2 regions of the Actinomadura sp. NEAU-AAG7 genome follow, and region 2 is predicted to be linked to the other one. Evidence: riboswitches for the same ligand, from Rfam matches in the RefSeq annotation. Region 2 holds a riboswitch; the other holds the start of a gene.
What was found. Region 2 has a riboswitch for glycine ahead of gcvP (aminomethyl-transferring glycine dehydrogenase). Riboswitches for the same ligand answer to the same signal wherever they lie in the genome.
Positions count from the first base shown of each region.

Region 1: it holds a riboswitch for glycine, as region 2 does, so the genes downstream of both, gcvT (glycine cleavage system aminomethyltransferase GcvT) here and gcvP (aminomethyl-transferring glycine dehydrogenase) in region 2, are expected to answer to the same signal.

Region 1 is NZ_JAHFZY010000002.1:917,956-928,666, forward strand. Features, by position in the region: gene KLI87_RS13510 (hypothetical protein) at 1-695, opposite strand, end outside; gene KLI87_RS13515 (ATP-dependent DNA ligase) at 849-2,390, shown strand; gene KLI87_RS13520 (hypothetical protein) at 2,409-3,323, opposite strand; gene KLI87_RS13525 (PLP-dependent cysteine synthase family protein) at 3,426-4,529, shown strand; gene KLI87_RS13530 (RIP metalloprotease) at 4,536-5,834, opposite strand; glycine riboswitch at 6,076-6,171, shown strand; gene gcvT (glycine cleavage system aminomethyltransferase GcvT) at 6,342-7,445, shown strand; gene gcvH (glycine cleavage system protein GcvH) at 7,466-7,870, shown strand; gene glyA (serine hydroxymethyltransferase) at 7,873-9,144, shown strand; gene KLI87_RS13550 (L-serine ammonia-lyase) at 9,200-10,573, shown strand.
Region 2 is NZ_JAHFZY010000006.1:623,784-634,494, forward strand. Features, by position in the region: gene gcvP (aminomethyl-transferring glycine dehydrogenase) at 1-2,780, opposite strand, end outside; glycine riboswitch at 2,956-3,051, opposite strand; gene KLI87_RS29360 (lysylphosphatidylglycerol synthase transmembrane domain-containing protein) at 3,390-5,795, shown strand; gene KLI87_RS29365 (MerR family transcriptional regulator) at 6,000-6,602, opposite strand; gene KLI87_RS29370 (bifunctional nuclease family protein) at 7,007-7,477, opposite strand; gene KLI87_RS29375 (MerR family transcriptional regulator) at 7,619-8,347, opposite strand; gene KLI87_RS29380 (FHA domain-containing protein) at 8,501-9,034, opposite strand; gene KLI87_RS29385 (DUF881 domain-containing protein) at 9,348-10,127, opposite strand; gene KLI87_RS29390 (small basic family protein) at 10,124-10,456, opposite strand; gene KLI87_RS29395 (DUF881 domain-containing protein) at 10,497-10,711, opposite strand, start outside.

The DNA.
Region 1 (10,711 bases), on a different contig from region 2:
GACAGGCACGAGCGCTCCGCCCCGTCCAGACCGCCCTTCGCGGGCGCCTTCTCGCTGTAGCTGACCGTGACCACGGCGTTGCGGACCCGCGCGGTCACCTGGCCGACCACCGTCGGTTGGCCCTTGTCGGCCTTGAACCAGCGGTATGCCTCGTCGCCGAGACCCGGCTCCCGCTCCAGGGTGATCGTCCGCGTGAGCGGCGCGTCGTGTGCCTGGTTCCACTGCGTGCGGTAGGAGCTCGTGGCGTCCTTCACCGGATCGGCGCTGTTCCCCGGAGCGTACAGGTGAGTCTCCACCCGCAGCCAGCGAAACGCCTGACTCGCCGAAGAGTAGGTGCAGGTCGTCAGCGTAGTGTTGGCGCTCTGCCGCCGCCGCGCGCCCGGCACGGCCGCGCCGACGGTGCCGGCGGACACCATCCCGCAGGGCTGGGGCAGCGCGGTGATGGGCTCCTGCCCGGGAGGCGCGGAGGGTGCCGACGACGGCTGCGGCGACGGCTCCGACGACGGCTCCGAGGGCGTGGCCGTCGCGGACGGCGACACGGCGGCGGACGGCGTGCGGCCCGGCCGGTCCTTCCCGCCCAGGGGCAGCACCAGGAGCACCACGACCGCGGCGGCGGCGACCGAGGCGATCGCCACCAGCAGGATCAGGCGTCGCGGACGGCGGGCCGGGGCGGGCGGCTCCGGCGCCGAGTACACGCGATCGAACGGTTCCGACGGCCGCGGAAGCCTCACTCCCCGCTCCTCACTCCCCCGGTCGGCGCCACCTCCAGATCACGGTAGCCAGGCTCACCCGCCCTCACCAACCCCCCGGCGGGTCCCAATGTCGGACCGGGCGGACACAATGGAACCGTGCGTGTCACCGAGCTGACCGAGACGTCTCGGGTGGTGGCGGGCACCTCGGGCCGCAAGGCCAAGGTGACCGCCCTCGCCGAGTGCCTGCGCGCCGCGGAGCCGGAGGAGGCCGCGACCGTGGTGGCCTACCTGTCCGGTGAGCTGCCGCAACGGCAGATCGGCGTGGGGTACGCGGCGCTGCGCGACCTGCCGCCGCCCGCCGCCGAGCCGTCGCTGACCGTCCCGGAGGTCGACGCCGCGTTCACCGAGATCGGCGCGGTGTCGGGGGCGGGCTCGGTCGCGCGGCGCCGCGAGCTGGTCGCGGCCGTGCTCGGCCGCGCGACCCGTCCCGAGCAGGACTTCCTCGTCCGGCTGCTGGCGGGCGAGCTGCGGCAGGGCGCGCTGGACGGCGTGATGGCCGAGGCGATCGCCGCCGCGGCCGGCGTCCCCGCGGCGGCGGTGCGGCGCGCGGTGATGCTGCGCGGCTCGCTCGGCCCGGTCGCCACCGCCGCGCTCGCCGAGGGCGCCCGGGGGCTGGACGCCTTCACGCTGGAGGTCGGGCGCCCGATCAAGCCGATGCTCGCGGCGGCGGCCCCGTCCATGGACGAGGCGTTCGCCAAGCTCGCCCCCGCCGGCTCCGGCAAGGAGGTCGCGGTGGAGTGGAAGCTCGACGGCATCCGCGCGCAGGTGCACGTCTCCGGCGGCGAGGTGCGGGTGTTCACCCGGACGCTCGACGACATCACCGTCCGGCTGCCCGAGGTGGTGGAGGCGGTGCGCGGGCTGCCGGTCCGCGACGCGGTGTTCGACGGCGAGCTGATCGCGCTGCGCCCGGACGGCCGCCCCCACCCGTTCCAGGTCACCTCCGCCCGCACCGCCACGCGCACGACCAGGTCCGCGGAGCCGGTGCCGCTCTCGGTGTTCCTGTTCGACGTCCTGCACCTGGACGGCGCCGACCTCCTCGACGCGCCGGGCGCCGAGCGGGGCGCCGCGCTGGCCGGGGTCGTCCCGGCCGAGCTGCGCATGCCGCGCCTCGTGACCGGCGACGCGGCGCGGGCCGAGGAGCAGTTCGACGAGGCCGTGGCGCGCGGCCACGAGGGCGTCGTCGTGAAGTCCCTCGACACGCCCTACACGGCCGGGCGGCGCGGCGCCGGGTGGGTCAAGGTCAAGCCCCGGCACACCCTCGACCTGGTCGTCCTCGCGGTCGAGTGGGGGCACGGCCGCCGCCGGGGCCTGCTGTCGAACCTGCACCTCGGCGCCCGCGACCCCGAGACCGGCGGCTTCGTCATGCTCGGCAAGACCTTCAAGGGGCTCACCGACGAGCTGCTGGCCTGGCAGACGCGCAGGCTCCGCGAGCTGGCCGTCCGCGAGGACTCCTGGACCGTCCACGTCCGGCCCGAGCTGGTGGTCGAGATCGCGTTCGACGGCGTCCAGCACAGCCCGCGCTACCCCGGCGGCATCGCGCTGCGGTTCGCCCGCGTCCTGCGCTACCGGCCCGACAAGTCGGCGGCGGAGGCCGACACGATCGACACGGTCCGCGCGGTCGCGCCCGTCCTGGACTGACCGGCGGGCGCCGAGGGGTCAGTGGTCGCTCTTGGAGTGCCGCGCCCGGAGCTCGACGCCCCGGCGGCGGGTGCGGGAGACGGCGTGCCGCCGCGCGCGGGCGACCGCCTTGCGCTGGGCGCGGGCGACCTTGCGGCGGCGGGCGCGCTCGGCGGCGGTGCGGCGCTGGAGCAGCTCGGGCGTGATGTGGTCGTGCCGTCCGGCGATGAACTCCTGCACCCAGATCTTGGCGCGGATCAGCGGGCGCCGGAACCGCTTCTCGTTGCGGACGGCCCGGCTGTGCTTGCGCGACCCCGGCGCGTACCGCCAGCGCGCCCAGGGCGAGCCGGGACGCGCCAGCCGGAGCACGCCGACGATCAGCAGCGCGGGCACGAACAGGCCGATCAGACCCGTCCAGATCTTGCCCTTCAGCAGCGTCAGCACGGCGAGCACCAGGTTGATCACCAGCGACGTCACATACAGCCCGCTCAGCGTCGAGGCGCCCGGGTCGGGGGTGACGCCCCCGAAGCCGAACGGGTGGATCCCGAGCAGCAGCAGCCCCGTGACGGCGATCGCGACGAACACCGCGTCCAGGGACGCGCGGCCCTTCTCCGTCCAGTACACGTCGCTGAGGTGCAGGATCAGCGCGAACTCGTCCAGCACGAGCGCGGAGCCCATGCCGAAGACGACCGCCGCCGTCAGGTCGAGCCCGACGTAGGCGTCCGGCGCGGCGAGGCTCGCCACCCCGCCCATGAGCATCAGCACCACGCCGAACACGACGTGGTGGATGTGCAGGTCCCCGGCGGTAACGTTGCGGAACCACCAGCGGACGTCGGCGCGGATGAGCCGTACGTTCACCCGCGTGAGCACGAACGTCACGATGAACGCGACGAAGAAACCGAACAGCGGCAGCCGTCCGGTGTCCATGATGCGCTGCCTGAACAGGTCGATCATCTTCCCCCCGTGGGCTCCATCATGCCCTGTGACGTGCGGGGATATCGTGGGGTTTGCCGGGGATCGATGCCAATCGAGGCGAAAAGCGAGGGAAATGCCACAATGAGCCGTGTCGTGGACCGCTGCGATCCCGCGTGCCGGGCGTGGATCGCCGAGGCCATCCGCAAGGTCGAGGCCGACGCCAACCGCAGCGCCGACACGCACCTGCACGTCTTCCCGCTGCCGCCCGAGTGGGGCGTCGACCTGTACCTGAAGGACGAGTCGGTGCACCCGACGGGGTCGCTGAAGCACCGGCTCGCGCGGTCGCTGTTCCTGTACGCGCTCGCCAACGGCTGGATCCGGGACGACACCACGATCATCGAGGCGTCCAGCGGGTCCACGGCGGTGTCGGAGGCCTATTTCGCGCGGCTGCTCGGGCTGCCGTTCGTCGCGGTGATGCCCGCCACGACGAGCCCGGAGAAGATCGGGCTGATCGAGTTCCACGGCGGGCGCTGCCACCTGGTGGACGACCCGTCCTCGATCTACGACGAGTCGCGGCGGCTGGCGGCCGCGTGCGGCGGCCACTTCATGGACCAGTTCACCTACGCCGAGCGCGCGACCGACTGGCGCGGCAACAACAACATCGCCGAGTCGATCTTCGAGCAGCTCCGGCTGGAGCGCTTCCCCGAGCCGGCGTGGGTCGTGGTCGGCGCGGGCACGGGCGGCACGTCCGCGACGATCGGCCGCTACGCGCGGTACCGGCGGTTCCAGACGCGGCTCGCCGTGGTCGACCCGGAGGGCTCGGCGTTCTTCGGCTCGTTCGCCGACGGGGACCCCGAGCGGACGGCGGCGGGCTCGCGGATCGAGGGCATCGGGCGGCCCCGGGTCGAGCCGTCGTTCCTGCCGTCGGTGATCGACCGGATGATCCAGGTGCCGGACGCGGCGTCCGTCGCGGCGATGCGCTGGACGAGCGAGGTCACCGGCCGCAGCGTCGGCGGCTCCACCGGGACCGCGATGTGGGGCGCGGCCGGGCTGATCGCGCGGATGCGGGCGGCGGGCGAGCGCGGCAGCGTCGTCACGCTGATCTGCGACGGCGGCGAGCGGTACGCGGGCACCTACGGGTCGGACGCGTGGCTCGACGCGCAGGGCCTGGACATCCGCCCCTACCTCGCGGCGCTGGACGCCTTCCTCAAGACCGGCGAACTCCCGGAGCCGAGCCTCCCCTAGGGCCCGTCAGCCGTTGAAGCGGACCGGGTTCACGAGGTCGGCGTAGATCAGCAGCCCGCCCATGACGATCAGCACGGCCGCCATCACGTAGGTGACGGGGAGCGCCTTGGCGACGTCCACGTAGCCGGGGTCGGGACGCCGGAACACGCGGGCGAACCCCTTCTTGAGCGCCTCCAGCAGGGCCCCGGCCATGTGCCCGCCGTCCAGCGGCAGCAGCGGGACGAGGTTGAACAGCCCGACCGCGAGGTTCAGCGAGCCGAGCAGCATCACGAAGTAGGAGACCTTCTCGCCGCCGGTGAGCTGGTCGGAGGCGGCGACGTCGCCGCCGATGCGGCTGACGCCGACGACGCCGATCGGGCCGTTCGGGTCGCGCTTGTCGCCGCTGAAGGCGGCGTTCCAGATGCCGACCATCTTCTGCGGCATCCGCACCAGCGCGCCCACCGTGTGCCCGGTGAGGTCGCCGATCGTCGAGGCGACCGCGCCGGGGCCCTCCCGCTCGACCTTGGTGGTCGGCGTGATGCCGAGGAACCCGACCTCGACGATCTTGTTCTGGTCGTCCAGGTCGCGCATCTGGTTGCGGGTGATCGGCACGTTCAGCGTGAGCCGCCGCCCCCCGCGGTCGACCACCATCGGGACGGTCCTGCCGGCCGAGTCGCGGATCTGCTTCTGGAGCTGCTTGTAGTCCTCGACGGCCCGGCCCTCATAGGAGACGATGCGGTCGCCCTCCTGGAGCCCGGCCTGCTTCGCCGGGGTCGGCGTCGCGCCCGCCGGGCAGTGGTCCACGCTCGCCTGGCTCTTGGGGACCATGCAGGGCGAGACCTCCGCGATCACCGGCTGGGCCTGCTGCATGCCGATGCCCATCAGCAGGATCGCGAAGAAGACCACGGCCAGGATGAGGTTCATCGCGGGCCCGCCGAACATGATCAGCAGCTTCTGCCACCACTTCTTGTTGTAGAACACGCGGTTCTCGTCGCCGGGCCTGACCTCCTCCAGCGCCGCGCCGCGCGCCGACTCGATGAGGCCCTGCCAGGGGCCGGTGCTGATCCGCCGGACCTGGCCGGGGGCGTCGCCCCGGCGCGGCGGCAGCATCCCGATCATCCGGATGTAGCCGCCGAGCGGGATCCACTTCACGCCGTACTCGGTCTCGCCCTTGCGGCGCGACCACATCGTCGGCCCGAACCCGACCATGAACTGCGTCGTGCGGACCCCGAACAGCTTGGCGAACGAGAAGTGCCCGAGCTCGTGCAGCGCGATCGACGCCAGCAGGCCGAAGAACAGGATCAGCACTCCCGCCAGCCAGCCCATGCGTGCCCCTCCGGTCGTGCACCCCGCACCGGGGGGTGGTCTCCAGCAATCCCCTCAGACTACGTCACACACCCCCCGCCGCGCCCCGCCATGGCCCCGTCCGGCAGGGCCGGGCGGACGGTCGAGGCACAGCGGGACGGACGGTCGAGGCGCGGCCGGGCGGACGGTCGAGGCGCGGTCAAGAACGGGTCGCGGCGCCTGGTCGCGAGGGTGACGGCGCTGCTAGCCTGGGCAAAGCCGATGATCCCGTGCGGGAGAGTCCCCGGCCGCCAGCGGGGGACGCCGAAGGAGCAAACCCTCCCCGGAACCTCTCAGGCCCACGGACCGCACGGACCAGGCGACCTCTGGAAAGCGGGGACTCCGCGTCCCCCGCCGAAGGTGAAAGCCCGCAGCGAACGGAGCGGGTGAAGCTCTCAGGCGCCGATGACAGAGGGGGAGGCACCGAGACGCACGGTGCGCGAGTGGGACGATGTGACCACGCGCGCCCGCGACGAAGGAGCCGAACCGATGTCCGCCGAACCGACCGCGAGTAGCGCGAAGAAGACGCCTCTGCACGACGTCCACCAGGACCTCGGCGCGAACCTCGTCGACTTCGCGGGCTACCTGATGCCGCTGCGCTACGCGAGCGAGACCGCCGAGCACCAGGCCGTCCGCACCGGCGCCGGGCTGTTCGACCTGTCCCACATGGGGGAGATCTTCCTGGACGGGCCGGGCGCGGGCGCCGCGCTCGACCACGCTCTGGTCGGCAACCTGTCGCCGATGGCGGTGGGCAAGGCCCGCTACACGATGATCTGCGACCCCGACGGCGGCGTGCTGGACGACCTGATCGTCTACCGGCTGGCGGAGGCGACCTGGATGGTCGTCGCGAACGCCGCCAACGCCGCGACCGTCCGGGAGGCGCTGGTCGAGCGCGCGGCGGGCTTCGACGCCGCCGTCTCGGACCGCTCCGACGACTACGCGCTGATCGCCCTCCAGGGCCCGCGCTCCCAGGCGATCCTCGAAGGGTTCACGGCCGCGCCGCTGGCCGGGCTGAAGTACTACGCGATCCTGGCGGCCAAGGTCGCGGGCGTGGACGCGCTGGTCGCCCGCACCGGCTACACCGGCGAGGACGGCTTCGAGCTGTTCGTCGACTCCGCCGACGCCGTCGCGCTCTGGCGGGAGCTGGCGGAGGTCGAGGGCGTCGTCCCGGCGGGCCTGTCGGCGCGCGACACGCTCCGGCTGGAGGCGGGCATGCCGCTGTACGGCAACGAGCTGACCGCCGAGACCAGCCCGTTCGAGGCGGGCCTCGGCCGCGTCGTCAAGCTCGACAAGCCCGCCGACTTCGTCGGGAAGGCCGCGCTGGCGGCGCAGGCACAGACGCCCGTGGGCCGTAGGCTCGTCGGGTTGGTGGCCCGGGGGCGTCGCGCGCCCCGCAAGGGGTACCAGGTCGTCACGTCCGACGGCACGCCGTGCGGAGTCGTGACGAGCGGCGCCCCGTCGCCCACACTGGGCAGGCCGATCGCCATGGCCTACCTGGACGGCGGCGCCGGGGAGAGCGGCCTCGCCGTGGACGTCCGCGGCAGGCCCGAGCCGGTCGACGTCGTCGACCTGCCGTTCTACAAGCGTTCCTGAGACCTGGAGAGAGAATAACCGTGAGCGTTCCGGAGCAGCTCCGCTACAGCGAAGAACACGAGTGGGTCGCCGGGCTCGACCCCGCGGGCCAGGTGCCCGAGGACGGCATCGTCACCGTCGGGATCACCGCGCACGCCGCGGAGGCGCTCGGCGAGATCGTCTACCTGGAGCTCCACTCGAACGAGGGCGACGCCGTCGAGGCCGGCGAGCCCTGCGGCGAGGTCGAGTCGACCAAGTCGGTCAGCGACCTGTACGCCCCGGTCAGCGGCGAGATCACCGCGATCAACAGCGCCGTGGTGGACGAGCCGAAGGTCATCAACGACGACCCCTACGGCGAGGGCTGGATCTTCAAGGTCCGCATCTCCGGTGAGCCGGGCGACCTGCTCGACGCCACCGACTACAACAAGCTCGTCGAGGAGGGCTGACCGTGGCTTCCGACACCCTCGGCCTCAACGACTCGCTGGCCGCGGCCGACCCCGAGGTCGCCGAGGCCGTCGCCGCCGAGCTGCGGCGCCAGCAGGGCACGCTGGAGATGATCGCCTCGGAGAACTTCGCGCCGGTCTCCGTGCTGGAGGCGCAGGGCTCCGTCCTGACCAACAAGTACGCCGAGGGCTACCCGGGCCGCCGCTACTACGGCGGCTGCGAGTACGTCGACGTCACCGAGCAGCTCGCGATCGACCGGGCCAAGGCCCTGTTCGGCGCCGAGCACGCCAACGTCCAGCCGCACAGCGGCGCCCAGGCCAACACGGCGGTCTACTTCGCGCTGCTCCAGCAGGGCGACACGATCCTCGGCCTCGACCTCGCGCACGGCGGGCACCTCACCCACGGGATGCGGCTGAACTACTCCGGCAAGGTGCTGAACGTGGTGCCCTACCACGTCCGCGCCGAGGACGGCCTGGTCGACATGGACGAGGTCGCCGCGCTCGCCGCCGAGCACCGTCCGAAGATGATCGTCGCGGGCTGGTCGGCGTACCCGCGCCAACTGGACTTCGCCAGGTTCCGGGAGATCGCCGACTCGGTCGGGGCGCTGCTCATGGTCGACATGGCGCACTTCGCGGGCCTGGTCGCGGCGGGGCTGCACCCCTCGCCCGTCCCGCACGCCGACATCGTCACGACCACCACGCACAAGACGCTCGGCGGCCCGCGCGGTGGCCTGATCCTCGCCCGCGAGGAGTACGGCAAGAAGATCAACTCGGCGGTGTTCCCGGGCATGCAGGGCGGCCCGCTGGAGCACGTGATCGCGGCCAAGGCGGTCGCGCTCAGGTTCGCCGCCTCCGACGGGTTCCGCGCCCGCCAGCAGGCGACGCTGGAGGGCGCCCGGATCCTCGCCGAGCGGCTGCTGGCCGACGACTCGGCCAAGGCCGGGGTCAAGGTGCTGACCGGCGGCACCGACGTCCACCTCGTGCTGGTCGACCTGGTCGACTCCGAGCTGACCGGACGCGACGCCGAGGACCGGCTGCACGAGATCGGCATCACCGTCAACCGCAACGCCGTCCCGAACGACCCGCGCCCGCCGATGGTCACCTCCGGCCTGCGGATCGGCACGCCGGCCCTCGCCACCCGCGGCTTCACCGCCCCGGACTTCACCGAGGTCGCCGACGTCATCGCGCTGGCCCTGCAGCCCTCCCCCGACCTCGCCGCGCTCGCGGCGCGGGTGAAGGCCCTCGCGGACAAGCACCCCCTGTACCCCGAGCTCTAGAAACGCCAGCCGCCCCCTCCGCCCGCGGCGGAGGGGGCGCTACGAAGAGGTAGCAATGGCCATCAGCGTTTTCGACCTGTTCAAAATAGGAATCGGCCCCTCCTCGTCCCACACCGGCGGCCCGATGGCGGCGGCGCACCGCTTCGCCCGCGGCCTGCACCGCGACGGGCTGCTGGAGAAGACCGCGTCCGTCCAGGTGACCCTCTACGGGTCGCTCGGCCTCACCGGCAAGGGACACGGCAGCGACAAGGCCGTCATCCTCGGCCTGGAGGGCGACAAACCCGAGGCGGTCGACGTGGACACCGTCGACGACCGCCTCGCCGCCATCCGCGAGCGCGGCACGATCACGCTCTTCCACGACCACGAGATCCCGTTCGCGGTCGGCGAGCACCTGGTCTTCGAGCGCAAGGAGTCGCTCCCCGGCCACCCCAACGGGATGCGCTTCACCGCGTTCGACGAGCGGGGCGGCGAACTGCGCGCCAAGGTCTACTACTCCGTCGGCGGCGGCTTCATCGTGGACGAGAACGCCACCGGCGCCGACCGCATCAAGCCCGACGACACCGTCCTGCCCTACCGCTTCGACACCGCCGCCGAACTCCTCGAACGCTGCCGCGAGACGGGCCTGTCGATCTCGGCGCTGATGATGGAGAACGAGAAGGCGTTCGGCCGCTCCCCGCAGGAGGTCCGCGAGGGCCTGCTGGAGCTCTGGCACGTGATGCGCGCCTGCGTCACCCGGGGCTGCACCCGCGAGGGCCTGCTCCCCGGCGGGCTCAAGGTCCGCCGCCGCGCGCCCCAACTGCACCGCCAGCTCTCTGCGGAGAAGCCGTCCGACCCCCTGCACGCCATGGACTGGGTCACCCTCTTCGCCCTCGCCGTGAACGAGGAGAACGCCGCCGGCGGACGGATCGTCACCGCCCCCACCAACGGCGCGGCGGGCATCATCCCGGCCGTCCTGCACTACTACGACCGCTTCGTCCCCGGACGCGACGACGAGGGCGTCGTCCGCTTCCTGCTGACCGCCGGCGCGATCGGCGTCCTGTTCAAGCAGAACGCCTCCATCTCCGGCGCCGAGGTCGGCTGCCAGGGCGAGGTCGGCTCCGCCTGCTCGATGGCCGCCGCCGGCCTCACCGAGGTCCTCGGCGGCACCCCCGAGCAGGTCGAGAACGCCGCCGAGATCGGCATCGAGCACAACCTCGGCCTCACCTGCGACCCGGTCGGCGGCCTCGTCCAGGTCCCCTGCATCGAACGCAACGCCGTCGGCGCCATCAAGGCCATCAGCGCCGCCCGCATCTCCCTGCGCGGCGACGGCCGCCACTTCGTCTCCCTCGACAAGGCCATCCGCACCATGCGCGACACCGGCCGCGACATGTTGGACAAGTACAAGGAGACCTCGCGCGGCGGCCTCGCCGTCAACGTCATCGAATGCTGACCCTCTGACCAGGGCCTTCAGGCCCGAACCGACCAACACGCACAACCCACCCAACCCGCATCACGTCTCCTCGTTTCCCCGTGGCTTCCCGGGAAGTAGGTGACCAGGGCCCCGCACGGCAATGACCGTGCGGGGTTT
Region 2 (10,711 bases):
TTCGCCTCCCGCAGGGCGGGCAGCGGGTAGGCGGCCTCCTCGCGGGCGTAGGAGTGCTTCCAGTCGTCGGAGACCAGGTGGTCCGCCGTGTGGGGGGCGTTCTTGAGGGGGTTGTCCTCGCGGTCGTAGCCGCCCTCGGCGACCCGCTGGATCTCGCGGCGGATCTCGATCATGGCGTCGCAGAACCGGTCGAGCTCGGCCAGGTCCTCGGACTCGGTCGGCTCGATCATCAGGGTGCCCGCGACGGGGAAGGACAGCGTCGGGGCGTGCAGGCCGTAGTCGATGAGCCGCTTGGCGACGTCCTCGGCGGTGATCCCCGTCTCCTTGGTGATCTTGCGGAGGTCGGCGATGCACTCGTGCGCGACCAGGCCGTTGCGGCCGGTGTAGAGGATCGGGTAGTGCGGGGCGAGGCGCGCGGCGACGTAGTTCGCGCCGATGATGGCGCCCTCGGTGGCGGCGCGCAGGCCGTCCGGCCCCATCATCGCGATGTAGGCCCAGGAGATCGGCAGGATGCCCGCCGAGCCCCACGGCGCCGCCGAGATCGGCCCGACGCCCGAGTCCGGGCCCGCCTCCGCGCGGAGCGGGTGGTTGGGCAGGAACGGCGCGAGGTGCTCGCGGACGCCGATCGGGCCGACGCCGGGGCCGCCGCCGCCGTGCGGGATGCAGAACGTCTTGTGCAGGTTGAGGTGCGAGACGTCCGACCCGAACTCGCCGGGGCGGGCGAGGCCGACGAGCGCGTTGAGGTTGGCGCCGTCGACGTAGACCTGCCCGCCGGCCTCGTGCACGGCCGCGCAGACGTCGGTGATCGTCTCCTCGAACACGCCGTGCGTGGACGGGTAGGTCACCATGATCGCCGACAGCCGGTCGCCGTGCTGGGCGATCTTGGCGCGCAGGTCGTCCAGGTCGACGTTGCCGCCCTCGTCGCACTTCACGACGACGACGCGCATCCCGGCCATGACGGCGCTCGCGGCGTTGGTGCCGTGCGCCGAGGACGGGATGAGGCAGACGTCGCGGTGCCCCTCGCCGCGCGCGACGTGGTAGCCGCAGATGGCGAGGAGCCCGGCCAGCTCGCCCTGCGACCCGGCGTTCGGCTGGAGCGACACCTTCGCGTAGCCGGTGATCTCGGCGAGGAAGCCCTCCAGTTCGCCGATCAGCTCCAGGTAGCCCCGCGCCTGCTCGACGGGCGCGAACGGGTGGATGTTCGCGAACTCCGGCCAGGTGACCGGCTCCATCTCGGTGGTGGCGTTCAGCTTCATCGTGCAGGAGCCGAGCGGGATCATCGAGCGGTCGAGCGCGATGTCCTTGTCCTGGAGGCGGCGCAGGTACCGCAGCATGGCGGTCTCGGAGTGGTGCGCGTGGAAGACCGGGTGGGTCAGGTAGGGGCTCTCGCGGCGCAGCCCGTCCGGGATCGCGTCGCCGTCCACCGGGGCCGCCGGGACGCCGAACGCCTCCAGGACGGCGGCGACGTGCTCGGGCAGCGTCGTCTCGTCGCAGGCGACCGCGACGTGGTCGGCGCCGGAGGGGCGCAGGTTGACGCCGCGCTCGCGGGCGGCGGCGACGACCTCGGCGGCGCGTCCGGGGACGCGGGCGAGGACGGTGTCGAAGAACGCGCCGTGCACGACCTCGACGCCGCCGCCGCGCAGCCCGGCGGCGATCTCGGCGGCGCGCCGGTGGGCGCGCTGGGCGATCGCGGCGAGGCCGTCGGGCCCGTGGTAGACCGCGTACATGCCCGCCATGACGGCGAGGAGCACCTGCGCGGTACAGATGTTGCTGGTGGCCTTCTCGCGGCGGATGTGCTGCTCGCGGGTCTGGAGCGCGAGGCGGTAGGCGGGGGCGCCGGCGGCGTCGACGGACACGCCGACGAGCCGTCCGGGGAGCTGCCGCTGGATGCCCTCGGCGACGGCCATGTAGCCCGCGTGCGGCCCGCCGAACCCGTAGGGGACGCCGAACCGCTGCGCGGAGCCCACCGCGATGTCGGCGCCGGACTCGCCGGGCGGGCGCAGCAGCGTCAGCGCCAGCAGGTCGGCGGCGACCACGACCTTGGCATTGCGCTCGCGGGCCTGCGCGGCGACCGGCTCCAGGTCGCGGACGGCGCCGGACGCGCCCGGGTACTGGAGCAGCACGCCGAAGAAGTCGCCCTCGGGGAGCCCGCCGGACAGGTCGGCGGTCACCACCTCGATGCCGAGCGGGACCGCGCGGGTGCGGACGATCTCGATCGTCTGCGGGAGGACGTCGGCGTCCACCAGGAACGTTCCGGGCTCCTTGCGGCGCGACACGCGGTGCGCGAGCGCCATGGCCTCGGCGGCGGCGGTGCCCTCGTCCAGCATGGAGGCGTTGGCGACCGGCAGCCCGGTCAGGTCGCTGACGACCGTCTGGAAGTTGAGCAGGGCCTCCAGGCGGCCCTGGGAGATCTCCGGCTGGTACGGGGTGTAGGCGGTGTACCAGCCCGGGTTCTCCATGACGTTGCGCAGGATCACGCCCGGGGTGGTCGTCCCGTGGTAGCCGAGCCCGATCATGGAGGTGAGGACGGTGTTGCGGGAGGCCAGCTCCCGCAGCCGGGCCAGCGCCGCGGTCTCGCTCAGCGCGGGCGGGAGGTCCAGGGGGCGGGTGGTGCGGATCGCGGCCGGGACCGCGTCGTCGACGAGCGCCTCGGCGCCGGAGTAGCCGATCACGGCGAGCATCCGGGCCTGCTCGTCCTCGGACGGGCCGATGTGCCGGTCCGCGAAGGCGGTCCGGGGATGCTGCGGCGAGGCCACCGGGGCGAAGTACTGGGCTGTCATGGGGAGAGCCTCCTGGCTGCTGCGGTCGCTCAGGGCCACCGCCGGCACGGGCCGGCGGCCGGTCTCCCCCTCTGTCATCGGCACCTGAGAGCTTCCCCCGCGCGCGGCGGGATTTCCCCTTCGGTGAGCCGCCCTTCCCCCGGAGGGGAGATCGACGCCTGCTTTCCAGAGGTGCCTCGCCCAGGCGGTCCTTTTGCCTGAGAGGTTCCGGGGAGGTTGCCCCTTCGGCGCCCCGCACCGGCTTGCGCGAGGGCTCTCCCGCCCAGGGTCGACGGCATGTCTGGGGCAAACCCTACCCGGCGATCGTCGAGCCAGGCTTGGGCGGGCCTCGGGACTTCCGTCCGGAGACCCCGGTGACCTGGGCGGCGGCGGGCATACCCCCCAGTACGATGAGAACGGCCCGCGCGGACGGGCGGTAGGGGCGGCGTCCGGTCGACGAGGCGCCGCCGGTTCTGGGACGCTGATCACGATGACGGATGGCCAGTGCGGCGGCACGGTGTGACACGGCGGCACGAGGCGGCGCGGCCGGCCGATGTGCCCCCGGCCCGCGCCGGGGAGGCGCCCCCGGGGCCGGACACGGAGGCCCCGAGGCGCGGCACGGCCGTGCCCGTGGACGATCCGCCGCGTCCCGACCGGATCCGGCGCCCGGCCGACGCGATCCGGTTCGCGGCCTCGTGCGTGCTGCTCGCGGCCGTGATGCTGCTGGTGTCCTTCGCGCAGCAGACGACGCACGGGCTGCAGACCGACATCGCCGAGGGCACCGCGCACGCGCCCCGGCTGCTGCTGTCGCTGGCGACGCTGGCCTCCAGCTTCGGGGTGCTGGCCGTCCCGGTGGCGTTCGCGGTCGAGCGGGTGGTCCGCAAGGACGGCAAGCGCGTCGCGATCGCGCTGCTGGCGGCGGTGATCGCCTTCCTGCTCACGATCGGGCTGGACGACCTGGTGGTGCCCTCGGCGCCCGGCGGCGTGCTGGACTCGCTGATCTGGGGCGGCACCGAGACCGCGCCGGTGCACACCGACATCGCGCCGGTGATCGCGTTCGTGAGCGCGGTGGGGATGGCGGGCCGGGCCCGCTGGCAGGCCGCGACGTGGACGATGATCGGGCTGGCGGCGCTGACCGGGCTCACCGCCTCCTACGCCTCGGTGGCGGCGCTGGCGGCGACGTACCTGCTGGGGCGGGCGATCGGGCACGGCACCCTCTACGCGGTCGGGACGCCGAACCCGCGCCCGCCCGGGACGGCAGTGGTCGCGGCGCTGGAGCGGCTCGGGTTCCGTCCCGAGCGCGCCGCCTACCTCGACCCGGCGGACGGCGACACCGAGGAGCCCCGCCGGTACGGGGTCGCGCTGGCGCCCGACGAAGACGAGGACGCCGCGCGCGTCCCCGCGCGGCGCGGCGAGTGGAACCTTGAGGTGCGGGTGCTGGACCGCGACCAGCAGACCGCCGGGGTCCTGTACCGCGTGTGGCGGCTGCTGCGGCTGCGCGGCGCGACGACCGGCCGGGCGCTGCGTTCGCTGCGCCGGTCGCTGGAGCAGGAGTCCCTGATGGCCTACGCCGTGGACGCGGCGGGCGCGCGGACGCCGCGGCTGGCGGGCACCTCGGAGGTCGGCACGGAGGCGGCGCTGCTCGCCTACGAGCACGTGCCGGGGCGGCGGCTCGGCGACGTCCCCGACGAGGAGGTCACCGACGGGCTGCTGACCGACGTGTGGCGTCAGTTCCGGCGGATGCAGGCGGGGCGGCTCGCGCACCGGCGGCTGGAGGGCCACGCCGTCCTGGTCGGCGACGACGGCCGCGCCTACGTCACCGACCTGCGGTCCGGGGAGGTCGCGGTCGGCGACCTGGCGCTGCGCCTGGACCTCGCGCAGCTGCTGACGACGCTGGCGCTGCGGGCGGGCCCGGAGCGCGCCGTCGCGACGGCGGCGGCGGTGCTCGGCGAGGAGGCCCTGGCGGCGGCCGTCCCGCTGCTCCAGCGGGTGGCGCTGTCGCGGGCGACCCGGGCGGCGCTGCGCCAGGACCGGGGCCTGCTGACCCGGATCAGGGAGCAGATCGTCCGGCTGAAGCCGGAGACGGAGGCGGCGCCCGTCCGGCTGGAGCGCTTCCAGCCCCGCACGATCTTCAGCATCGTGGCGCTGTCGTTCGCCGCCTACATCGTGATCCCGCAGGTCGCCAGCCTGGACATCGCGCATCTGGTGTCGACGGCGACCTGGTGGTGGGTGGCGGTGGCGCTCGGTGCGGCCACGCTCACCTACCTCGCCGCGGCGTTCATGCTGATGGGGTTCGTCCCGGAACGGCTCCCTCTGGGCCGGACCGTGCTCGTGCAGGTCGCGGCCTCGTTCGTGAAACTGGTGGCGCCCGCCGCGGTCGGCGGCGTCGCGATCAACACCCGCTACCTCCAGCGCTCGGGGGTGCGGCCGGGGCCGGCGGTGGCGAGCGTCGGCGCGTCCCAGCTGGTCGGGATGGTCACGCACATCCTGCTGCTGATCCTGTTCGGGTTCCTCACCGGCTCCACGAACAAGGCGACGCAGGACCTGGCGCCCTCCCGCACGATCGTCATCGCCGTGTTCGTGCTGGCGCTGGTGGCGGGGCTGACGCTGACCGTCCCGAAGGTGCGCCGGGTGGTGTCCTCGCGGATGCGGAGCATGTTCTCGGGCGTGGTGCCGCGCCTGGTGGACGTCCTGCAGTCGCCCCGCAAGCTCGCCACGGGCATGGGCGGGACGCTGCTGCTCACGGTGGCGTTCGTGCTGTGCCTGGACGCCTCGATCCGGGCGTTCGGCGGCTCGCTGCACTGGACGTCGGTGGTGGTGGTGTTCCTGACCGCGAACGCGCTGGGCTCGGCGGCCCCGACCCCGGGCGGCCTGGGCGCGGTCGAGGGCGCCCTGACCCTGGCGCTGACGATCTCCGGGCTGGCGGCGGAGACCGCGACGTCGGCGGTGCTGCTGTACCGGCTGCTGACGCTGTGGCTGCCGGTCCTGCCGGGCTGGGCGGCGTTCGCCTACCTGCAACGCAAACAGGCGATCTAGAAGCCGGCGAGCGCGCGCACGGGACATCCGCTACGCCGAGGGTGCGGACTCGCGAGGCGGCGAGGTGGACCAGGCGGCGCGGACCCGGAAGCTGGGGCCCTGCGGGGCTCGGAGGCCGGTGCGGCGCTGTGCGTCGTCGCGGGGCCGGAGCCGGGTGGTGTGCGGGGCGGGAGGCCGGGGGCGCGGGGGTGGGCGCGGACCGGGTCAGCCGGTGCGGCGGGCCCGGCGGCGGTTGGCCAGTTCGTCGTGGGGGTGCTCGGAGGGGTCGTCGTCGGTGGCGGCGCGTTCGCCGGGGAGTTCGGCGAGGCTTCCCTCGACCTCCTGCCAGACGCGGCCGAGGGCGATCCCGAAGACGCCCTGGCCGCCCTGGAGCAGGTCGACGACCTCGTCGGCGGAGGTGCACTCGTAGACGCTGACGCCGTCGCTCATCAGGGTGATCTGGGCGAGGTCCTGGACGCCCCGGTCGCGCAGGTGGGTGACCGCCGTGCGTATCTGCTGGAGCGAGACGCCCGTGTCCAGGAGGCGCTTGACGACCTTCAGCACGAGGATGTCGCGGAAGCTGTAGAGCCGCTGGCTGCCCGATCCGTGGGCGGCGCGGACGCTCGGGTCCACGAGCCGTGTGCGCGCCCAGTAGTCGAGCTGCCGGTAGGTGATCCCCGCCGCGGCGCACGCGGTCGGGCCGCGGTAGCCGACATCCTCCGGCGGCGCCGTCACCTGGGTCTCGAAGAGCAGGCCCTGCTCTCCGGCACGCCGGGACGCCATGTGCCTGTCGGGGGTCGCCTTGCCCTCGCCGCTGCTCACCGCCACGCGGACCTCCGGCTTCTATCAGCCCGTGGCGCTTCGTCAAGGGGGTTTGACGAATTACACCACGGGTGTTCCACCAGCACGGTAGGTGCCGGTCAGGGCGTGGTCAACGTTCACCGTCGGCGCGTCGCATGCCCGGATGAACCGGCTTCACGTGGGCAAACTGCGCACCTTCGCCGTCACCGCACTCCTACCCCGATCGTCGCCCATCGGAAACGGCCAGGTCCAGGGCAATGCAAGACCAATCGCGGCGGGGCATGACCTTGCACCCCAGAGTGACATATCCCACGGAACCCCTACATTACACCCGATCACCCAGGGTGATCGTTCGGGGGGTGCCTTCAGGGGCCGAGCGGGGAGGTGGAGGGCATGCGGGCAGGGTCGGCGGGCAGGGTCGGCGGGCAGGGTCAGCCCGCGCGGCCGAAGTCCTCGGGCGAGATCGTGTCGAGGAACTCGCGGAACTTCTCGACCTCGTCCTCCTGCTCGTCGGGGATGGCGACGCCGGCCTCCTCCAGCACGTCCTCGCTGGCGAAGATCGTGGCGCCGGTGCGCAGCGCCAGGGCGATCGAGTCCGAGGGCCGGGCGCTCACCTCCACGCCGTTGGAGAAGACGAGGTCGGCGAAGAAGATCCCCTCGCGCAGGGCGGTGATGTTCACGGCGCGGAGCTGCACGCTGAGGGCGTCCAGGACGTCCCGGAACAGGTCGTGCGTGAGCGGGCGGGCGGGCAGCACCCCCTGCTGGGCGAAGGCGATCGCGGTCGCCTCGACCGCCCCGATCCAGATGGGCAGGTAACGCTCGCCCTCCGTCTCCTTCAACAGGACGATCGGCTGATTGGAGGGCATCTCGACCCGGACGCCGACGACCTCCATCTGCTTCACTGCGGCTCCCTGATGGTTCTCGCTGTCTCGATCGCCACGTACACCGGACCGATTCCTGACCGAACCCTGTAGCCAAAGTACACCCCGTGTCGGACCGTCCGTCGCGCCGCCGGGGAGGCAAAATCCTCCGCACCCCCGTGATCAGGGATCGAGGCTCTCACGGAGTCCGTTCGCGACGAGCGCGGCGTGCAGCCGCACCGACAGCGCGGCGATCTCGCGCGCGGTCTCGGCGGCCTGCTCGTGGGCGCCGGGGCTGCGGCGGCGGAGCTGGGGGGCGACCATCTGCTCGATCAGCCCGACCTGCCGGTCGGCGGCGGCCTTGACCGCGCGCAGGTGCCGGACCTCGAAGCCGAACTCGCCGAGCGCGGCGGCCGTGCGCGCGATCGCGAGGTCCTCGCCGTGGTAATGGGCGCCGATCCGGCGGACGAGGCCGTACTCCTCCAGGCTCGCGAGCAGGTCCTCGCCGATGCCGGCGCCGTCCAGGAGCTGGCGGCGGGTCAGCCGGACGGCGGGCTCCTCCGCCGTCGTGTCGGCCGCCACGAGGTTGCGGGGGCGGCGCCGCCCGTTCTCGGGGGCGGCGCGGCGGGCGCCGAGCGGCGGTACGGCCTCGCCGCGGTCGCGGGCCTCCAGGTGCTGCCTGATCACCCGCAGCGGCAGGTAGTGGTCGCGCTGCGCGGTGAGCACGAACCGGAGCCGCTCGACGTCGCCGTCGGCGAACTTCCGGTAGCCGGACGGGCTGCGCTGCGGCTCGATCAGCCCCTCGGACTCCAGGAACCTGATCTTGGAGATCGTGACGTCGGGGAAGTCGGGCCTGAGCAGGCCGAGGACGTCCCCGATCGTCATCAGGGACCGGGCCGGGCGCGGATTCATGGCCGCCCCTCCCCTCGCCGCCGGAGGCCCGTCACCGGGGCGCCGGCGGCCCCGCGGGCGCCCGGCACCGGCCGGGCCCCTCGGCGGGACGACCCGTGGCGGGTGTGCTGACCGGCGACGTCCACTCCGCTGGCGCTCCGCTCCGGGTCCCGGTCAGCCGTGCTGCGGGTTCGTCAGGAAGACCAGGCGGAACTTGCCGATCTGCACCTCGTCGCCGCCCGACAGGCCGGCCTGGTCGATCCGCTGGCGGTTGACGTAGGTGCCGTTGAGGCTGCCCACGTCGCGGACGGAGAACACGCCGCCCTGGCGGGCGAACTCGGCGTGCCGCCGGGACACGGTGACGTCGTCCAGGAAGATGTCGCTCTCGGGGTGGCGGCCTGCCGACGTCTGGTCCTTGTCGAGCAGGAAGCGGCTGCCGGCGTTCGGGCCCCGCTTGACCACGAGCAGCGCCGTCCCGGGGGGCAGCGCCTCCACGGTCATCTGCTCGGGACCGACCGGCTCCTCGCCCTGGTCGGTGTCGAGGGCCTCGAACCCGCCGATGGAGATCGTCGAGGTCGACTCGCCCGGCGACTCCCGGGGAGGCAGCGGCGACGGCGCGCTCCGGGTCAGCGGAGTGCCGCAGTTCGAGCAGAAGCGGGCATCATCCGGGTTGGCGTGACCGCACTGCGTGCAGTAGACGCTCGGCATCGATCGGCTCGGCCTCCTACCATCGGCGTGCCGCACACGGACGCCCCGCTGCCGCGGGTACCGCCTGCGCCACGCGCATCCATCAACCAACCCACGCCGGGGACCCGTCCCCCGACCACGGTCCAACTCACCGCCCGCACGCGGCAGTCGCCGCAACTTACGCGGGTATCACCCGAGGGGTCAACTGGAGCGGTGAGCCCGGCTGCCCCAAAGCTACCTTCGCCGATGATCGCCGGTCTATGCCGCCGCGCGGACGGCCGCCGATCACGACGCCTGGGCCGAGCCCCCGGTTTACCGCTCCCCCCGTCTCCCCTCACGGAGACCGTATCGCGCGAACGGCGATCCTCGCGCGCGGGGTGATCGACACGACGGCTCCGGCGCCCTGGAGCGTCTTCACCACGCCGCCGGGGATGTTGAGCGCGGTGGCCATGGTGTGGGGGTCGCCGATGGCGAGGAACCGGTACGGGGCCTGCAGCAGCCGCCCGTCGGCCTGGACGCCGTCCTGCTCGTCCAGGAAGTAGGTGTCGACCCCGGCGCGGACCTCGTTGACCTGGATGACCTCGGCGCCCGCGTCGCGCAGCTCCTGCAGCGCGTCCAGCAGGTGGAGCGCCCGCACGCCGTGCCTGCGGTCGTCGATCGCGACCTCCACGCCCGGCCCCTCGGCCGGGAGGGTGCCCGCTAGGAGGCCGTAGGTGGTCGCCCGTCTGCGCGCCTCCTCCAGCGCCGTCCCGCCCTGGGCGTCACGTTCGAGACCGGCCTTGGTCTCCTCCAGGTCGCGAAGGTCTCCCCTCAGCCGCTCGGAGCGCTGGCCCAGGTCGGACAGGATGCCGACCAGCTCGTCCTGCCGCGCGGTGGCGAACGTGGTGTCGCGCTTGTTCGCCTGCACCTGGGCCACCACGGCGAACCCCAGTAGCAGGCACAGAAGCCCGCCGGCGAGTTGCCCCCAGGAAACGCGGGGGCGCAGCAGATCCAGTACCCCGCCGACGCCCTTGGGAGCCTCCGAGGGCGGGGCCGATGACCTGCGTGAGCCTTCGTCCGCCGGGCTCTGGCCGCCGGAAGCCTCGGGCGCCGGGTCCTCGCCTGGTGCGGTCATGCGCCGAACAGCTTCCGCCGGATGGCCGCCGCGTTGGAGAAGATGCGGATGCCGAGGACGACCACGACGCCGGTGGAGAGCTGGGAGCCGACGCCGAGCTGGTCCCCGAGGAAGACGATCAGCGCGGCGATGACGGTGTTGCTGACGAAGGAGACGACGAACACCTTCTCGTCGAAGATCCCCTCCAGCCGGGCCCGGACGCCGCCGAACATGGCGTCCAGCGCCGCCACGATCGCGATGGGCAGGTAGGGCTGGAGCCAGAGCGGGACGGTCGGCTCGAAGATGAAACCGAGCGCCACCCCGATCGCCAGCCCGATCAGCGCGATCACTCCCGGCCCACCTCTCCCCCGTTCCCTGTTCCGCCCGCCCTCATCGGCCCTCCCGGAGGGTGGCGTAGCGCAGCTGGAGCCCGGCCGCCGCGGGCAGGCGCACCTCGTCGGAGCGGCGCGTCGCGTAGCCGATCCGGTAGCGCTCCTGGAGCTGCCGGAGCCGCCGGTCGGCCGCCGCCCCCTCGAAGCCCTTCCGCAGGGTCCCGGGATCGCCCAGGGCCGTCACCTCGTAGGGGGCGCGGAGCGGGCGGTAGT